Regions from separate parts of the Microbacterium sp. NPDC057407 genome, predicted to be linked through region 1. Evidence: predicted binding sites of a transcription regulator. Region 1 holds the regulator's gene; the other holds the start of a gene.
The links. Region 1 encodes HrcA, which represses chaperone genes, less so after heat shock. Its sites were predicted from a motif close to TTNGCACTCGNNNNNNNCGAGTGCNAA; they were not measured.
Positions count from the first base shown of each region.

Region 2: the regulator HrcA is predicted to act here: its motif matches at 1,383-1,409, upstream of groL (chaperonin GroEL).

Region 1 covers NZ_JBHVCA010000002.1:495,976-499,380, reverse strand. Annotated here, with positions in the region: gene ACFUTX_RS07265 (DUF1990 family protein) at 1-101, shown strand, start outside; gene hemW (radical SAM family heme chaperone HemW) at 109-1,326, shown strand; gene hrcA (heat-inducible transcriptional repressor HrcA) at 1,431-2,471, shown strand; gene dnaJ (molecular chaperone DnaJ) at 2,520-3,405, shown strand, end outside.
Region 2 covers NZ_JBHVCA010000001.1:698,166-701,570, reverse strand. Annotated here, with positions in the region: gene groL (chaperonin GroEL) at 1-1,348, opposite strand, end outside; gene ACFUTX_RS03390 (cold-shock protein) at 1,517-1,714, opposite strand; gene ACFUTX_RS03385 (LytR C-terminal domain-containing protein) at 1,884-2,453, opposite strand; gene ACFUTX_RS03380 (DUF3263 domain-containing protein) at 2,486-2,737, opposite strand; gene ACFUTX_RS03375 (DUF2332 domain-containing protein) at 2,747-3,405, opposite strand, start outside.

The DNA of each region.
Region 1 (3,405 bases):
TGCTCTACCGCATGCTGCCCGGTCTCACGCGTCGCCGCCGTCGTGAGCTCTTCACCCGGTATCTCCGCGCGATCTCGCCGCTTTACACGACGCCCGCGTGAGCCGCTGATGGGCTCCGCGCTTCCCCTCGGCGAGGCGGTCCCCGCCGACGGCTCGTTCCCGGCCGGCACCGCCGCCGATCCCGCGACGCCGTTCAGCGTCTACCTGCACGTGCCCTTCTGCCGGGTCCGTTGCGGCTATTGCGACTTCAACACGTACACCGCCGGCGAGCTCCGTGGGGCGCGGCAGGACGAGTACGCCGACACGCTGCTGCACGAGGTGTCCTTCGCCCGGGACCTGCTCTCGGGCATCGGTCCCGTCCGACCCGCGGCCACGGTGTTCTTCGGCGGCGGAACCCCGACCCTGCTGCCCGCGGGCGACCTCGCCCGCATGCTCGGCGGTGTCCGCGACGCCTTCGGGATCGTCGACGGGGCGGAGGTCACCGTCGAGGCCAACCCCGACACGGTCACCGACGCGGTTGCGGCCGAGCTCGCGGCATCCGGTGTCACGCGCCTCTCGGTGGGCATGCAGTCCGCCGTCCCCCACGTGCTCGCCGCCCTCGACCGAACGCACGACCCCGCCAACGTGCGGACCGCCGTCGCCGCCGCTCGGCGGGCGGGGCTCGATGTCAGCGTCGACCTGATCTACGGTGCGCCGGGGGAGTCGCTGGACGATTGGCGGGAGTCGTTGCGGACGGCGGTCGACCTCGAGCCCGACCATGTGTCGGCTTACGCCCTCATCATCGAGGACGGCACGAAGCTGGCGAGGCAGATCCGCCGCGGCGAGGTTCCCGCTCCGGACGACGACCTTCAGGCCGACATGTACGAGCTCGCCGACGAACTGCTGACCGGCGCGGGATTCGAATGGTACGAGGTCTCGAACTGGGCGCGCGGTGACGACCAGCGGTCGCGTCACAATCTCGCCTACTGGCAGGGCGCGGACTGGTGGGGATTCGGGCCGGGAGCGCACAGTCACATCGGCGGCGTCCGCTTCTGGAACGTGAAGCACCCCGCGGCCTACGCGCAGCGGCTGGCGCGAGGCGAGTCGCCCGCCGCCGCACGGGAAGTGCCCGACGCGGACGCCCGGGCTCTCGAGAACATCCTCCTGCGAACCCGCATCCGCGAAGGTCTGCCCGTGTCCGAGATCCTGGGGGAGGGACGGAGCGCCGTCGCGACTCTCATCGCCGACGGACTCGTCGACGGGCCGTCCGCGATCCGCGGGCGCATCGTCCTCACCCGGCGCGGTCGACTGCTGGCGGATGCCGTGGTCCGCGCCCTCACGGACTAGCCGCGGCGGCGCGCTGACGGGCGGCAGGATCCGGCCGTCGCCAGGCTCATCCGGTAGAATTGGCACTCCAGTCATGCGAGTGCCAGCAGGCGTGAGGAGGCGGGATGGTCAGCGAGCGCGGTCTGCAAGTGCTTCGGGCGATCGTCGAAGACTACGTCGACACCCGTGAGCCCGTCGGCAGCAAGGCCATCGTCGAGCGTCACGCCTTCGGGGTCTCGGCGGCCACCATCCGCAACGACATGGCGCTTCTCGAGGACGAGGAGCTGATCGTCGCCCCCCACACCTCGTCGGGGCGGGTCCCCACCGACAAGGGGTACCGCGTCTTCGTCGACCACCTGGCCGAAGTGCGTCCGCTCAGCGCCGCGCAGCGGACGGCGATCACGTCGTTCCTGGAGGGTCCGGGCGACCTCGATGACGTGCTCGCCCGGACCGTGCGTGCTCTCACGCAGCTGACCGGTCAGGTCGCGATCGTGCAGTACCCCTCGTTCGCCCGCGCGAACGTCACCCATGTGGAGCTCGTGCAACTCGGCGGCGGACGGATGCTGGTGATCGTCGTCACCGACACGGGACGCGTGTCGCAGCGCATGGCGTTCGTGCGCGAGGAGTTCGATGAGGCCGATCTGGCGCGCATTCGCGCCGAACTCGGCACGCTCCTGGTCGGGCGCTCCGTGCGCGACGGTCTCCAGCGGCTTCAGGATCACCTCGAGCGCGCGTCCACGGCATCGGCGCCGCGTGAGCTCGCGACGACGGAGATCGCGCGGGTGGTGGCCGAGGAGCTGGACGAGTTCCGCCAGGACCGGCTCGTGATGGCGGGCAGCGCCACGCTCGCACGGCGGGAGGCGGACTTCCGCGGCAGCATCTACCCGCTCCTCGAAGCCATCGAGGAGCAGGTCACCATTCTCAGGCTGATGGGTGAGATGGTGGCCGACGAGAAGGGTCTGTCTGCCAGCATCGGGCGTGAGAACGAGCCGTTCGGGCTCGCCGAGGCATCCGTCGTCGCGAGCGATTACGACGCGACCGGGTCACGGGCTCGCGTCGGCGTGATGGGGCCGACGCGCATGGACTATCCGACGAATCTCGCGGCGGTGCGAGCCGTCGCGCGCTATCTGACGCGAATGCTCGAAGAAGACGAGAGCAGCCGCTGAGGCGGCGCGCACGAACGAACCCGCGGGAACGCGGGCAGGAAGGCGAATGTGGCTGACCACTACGAGGTTCTGGGTGTCTCTCGCGACGCCTCGACCGACGAGATCAAGAAGGCCTACCGGAAGCTGGCCCGGGAGCTGCACCCCGACGTGAATCCGGGCGAGGAGGCGTCCGAGCGCTTCAAGCTCGTCACGCACGCCTACGACGTTCTCAGCGACCCCGAGCAGCGCGCGCGCTACGACATGGGCGGCGGCGACAGTCCATTCGCGGGAGCCGGCGGCTTCGGCGGGTTCAACGACATCTTCGAGACGTTCTTCGGCGCGGCGGGAGGCGGCTCCCGCGGAGCGCGTCCCCGGTCCCGCCGAGAGCGCGGGCAGGACGCCCTCGTGCGGGTCACTCTCGAACTCGGCGACGTCGTGTTCGGCGTCCACCGCGACATCGAGGTCGACACCGCGGTCCTGTGCGACACCTGTCAGGGTTCGTGCTGCCAGCCGGGCACGAGCCCGGTGACGTGCGACATCTGCCACGGCACCGGGCACGTGCAGCGCCAGGTCCGCAGCCTTCTCGGCAACGTGATCACGAACCAGCCGTGCAATGTCTGCCAGGGTTACGGCACCACGATCCCGTACCCGTGCGCGACCTGCCAGGGGCAGGGGCGCGTGCGTGCGCGGCGGACGGTCTCGCTCGACATCCCCGCGGGCGTCGAGACCGGCCTCCGGCTGCAGCTCCCGGGCTCCGGCGAGGTCGGTCCCGCGGGGGGGCCCAACGGCGACCTGTACATCGAGGTCACGGTCGCGCCGCACGATGTCTTCAGTCGCGACGGCGACGACCTTCTCGCGACCCTCGAGGTGTCGATGCCCGACGCGATCCTCGGGACGACGACCACCATCCAGTCCCTCGACGGACCCGTCGACCTGGAGCTGCGCCCGGGGGTGC
Region 2 (3,405 bases), on a different contig from region 1:
TCAGCGGAGCCTCGATCGCGACACGCACGATGTTCGCGCCGGTGGCCTCGTCGCCCGACAGGTCGAGGGCGTCGAGCGCCTTCTTGCCGGACTGGATCAGTGCGACACCACCGCCGGGGACGATGCCCTCTTCGACAGCCGCCTTGGCGTTGCGGACGGCGTCTTCGATGCGGTGCTTGCGCTCCTTGAGCTCGACCTCGGTCGCCGCACCCGCCTTGATGACGGCGACGCCGCCGGCGAGCTTGGCGAGGCGCTCCTGGAGCTTCTCGCGGTCGTAGTCGCTGTCGGTGTTCTCGATCTCGCGACGGATCTGCGTGACGCGACCCTCGATCTGCGCGCCGTCGCCGGCACCCTCGACGATCGTGGTCTCGTCCTTCGTGACGATGACCTTGCGAGCCCGGCCGAGCAGGTCGAGCGTGGCGTTCTCGAGCTTGAGACCGACCTCTTCGGTGACGACCTGGCCACCGGTGAGGATCGCGATGTCCTGCAGCTGCGCCTTGCGACGGTCACCGAAGCCGGGAGCCTTCACGGCCACCGACTTGAAGATGCCGCGGATCTTGTTCAGCACCAGCGTCGCCAGCGCCTCGCCCTCGACGTCTTCGGCGATGATGACGAGCTCCTTGCCGTCCTGGATCACCTTGTCGACGATGGGCAGAAGGTCCTTGATGTTCGAGATCTTCTGGTTGGCGATGAGGATGTACGGGTCTTCGAAGACCGCTTCCTGACGCTCGGGGTCGGTGACGAAGTAGGGGTTGATGTAGCCCTTGTCGAAACGCATGCCCTCGGTGAGCTCGAGCTCGGTGCCGAAGGTCTGCGACTCCTCGACCGTGACCACGCCCTCCTTGCCGACCTTGTCGATGGCCTCGGCGATGAGCTGGCCGATCTCGGGGTCTGCGGCCGAGATCGACGCGGTCGCGGCGATCTGGTCCTTCGACTCGACTTCCTTGGCGCCCTCGAGCAGCTCGGCGGTGATGGCCGAGACGGCCTTCTCGATGCCGCGCTTCAGCGAGATGGGGTCGGCGCCGGCCGCCACGTTGCGCAGGCCTTCGCGCACGAGCGCCTGGGCGAGCACGGTGGCCGTCGTCGTGCCGTCACCGGCGACGTCGTCGGTCTTCTTCGCGACCTCCTTGACGAGCTCCGCGCCGATCTTCTCGTACGGGTCGTCGAGCTCGATCTCCTTCGCGATCGAGACACCGTCGTTCGTGATCGTGGGTGCGCCCCACTTCTTCTCGAGAACGACGTTGCGACCGCGGGGGCCCAGGGTCACCTTGACGGCGTCGGCCAGGGTGTTCAGGCCGCGCTCGAGGCCGCGACGGGCCTCCTCATCGAAAGCGATGATCTTTGCCATGTGTGTTTCGTCCTCCCAGGACGGGGCTTATGGATTAGCACTCAACAAACCGGAGTGCTAATCCATTCTGGCACTCACCCCTGGGGAGTGCAAGCCACCCGACGAAGCGCCGAAACACGCAGAAACGGGATGCCGCGGCATCCCGTTTCTGCGTGGAACAGGCGAAGATCAGATGACGCGCACCGACTCTGCCTGGGGCCCCTTCTGTCCCGTGCCGACGGTGAACTCCACCGTCTGCCCCTCTTCGAGGACGCGGAAGCCCGACATGTCGATGTTCGAGTAATGGACGAAGACGTCCTGTCCTTCCGCCGTGATGAAGCCGAAGCCCTTCTCGGCGTTGAACCACTTGACGGTGCCCTGAGTCATGCGAATCTCCTGATGCTGGTACGGCTGGGATCATCGTATGCACGCGCTCGGGGAGCCTGAGGCCCGATGCGGCACTTGTTGACACGCCGGGACACAACTGTTTACCGGGCGGAAACACGGGGCCGTTCGTGCGTGTCCGGTCGAGCCGCGAGAGGACCCCGCACGGCCCTCAGGGGGTCGGCGTCGGGGTCTGCCCGGCAGCCGTCCGATCGAGCCCGATGACGACCGTGAGCTGCTTCGTCCCCGCCTCCGCGGGCTGGTAGACCTCGCTCTGCTCGATGCGGGCTCCGCCGATCACCTCGGCGAGCCCCGCGGCCGCCGCCTCATCTTCGGGGGTGAGGTAGTACACGGTGGTCTCGGGGAAGTCGTCCGAGCTCGCATCGCTGGGGAGGACGGCGCCGTCGGCCCAGCCCGCCGCGACCACCGCGTCCTTCATCTGGGTCGCCAGGCCCTGCTCGGGCGTCGCGTTCAGGATCACCACCTGATAGCTGGTGTCGACCACGGGGCTGACCTCCGGAGTCGGGGCGACGGTCGGAGTGGGGGTCGGGAACAGCTCGATGCGTCCCGACACCAGCAGTGTGCCGAAGATCCCCGCCACGATGAGCACGATCGTGGCCAGCGCCGCCCACAGCAGCACCACCCATGCCTTCAGCCGAGGGTTCTCGGCCCGGTGGGCGCCGACGCGATGCGCGTCGGGCAGATCGTCGAAGCGATCGCGAGGGAAGGTCGTTTTCGACACCAGACGATGTTATCGGGAGCGCCCGTACGACCTCAGCGGGCGCCACCGGAGGCGCTAAGGCCCCGAGCTCGCACGCGCGCGTCGCGGAGCCGCCGCAGCCGCTTCACCAGCATCGGGTCGTACGCCTGCGCCTCGGCGGTGTCGATCAGTCGGCCGAGGAGCTGGTAGTACCGCGCGGGCGCCATTCCCAGCTCGGACCGGATCGCCTCTTCCTTCGCCCCCGCGTGACGGCGCCACTCGGCCTCGAACGCGAGGATCGCCTGGTCGCGGTCGGAGAGGGGCACGTGATCACGCTAACCCCGGTGCGCCCGATCGCCCGCGCGCCACTCCACGAACGCCCCGAGCGGATCGACCGCCGCGAGCGGCACGCCGTCCCGGCCCAGCACGAACCCGCCCCAGGTCGCGGGATCGACGGGCGGATGCCACGCCCCGTGCAGTCCGGGCGGGTCGATCGTGATCCACACGGCGTCGAGGCCCGAGAGCGCCTCGATCAGCCGTTCCCTCCCGGCGCGCGGGACGTGCGGCAGCACCCCGGGGGTGGTGACGACCAGGCGGACGCCGTCCGGTGCGCGCGCCGCGGCGTCGCGGAGCACGTCGGGGTCGGACGCGTCGCCGGCCAGCATCAGGGGCGGGTCCGCGGCGGCGATGTCGAGGGCCGCCTCGACACGATCCGCCCGGCCCGTCTCGCCCGGCCACACCAGCGACGTCAAGAAGCGGCGGTCGCCGGCGTCGCCCGCGTCGAGCGGGGCCAGGTCGATCCCGGCCCGCCACACCACGTCCGGAAGGGCGAGCGGCGGAGAGCCCGTCACACGGCACTCGAGCACCACCGCCGCGGCCCCGCCGGGCGGGTCGAGGCGGCGACCGTCGCTGTAGCGGTAGGAGTACCGGTCGGGGTAGAGGCACAGCCCCGCACTCGCACCCACCTCGAGCAGCGCGATCGGACCGGGCACCG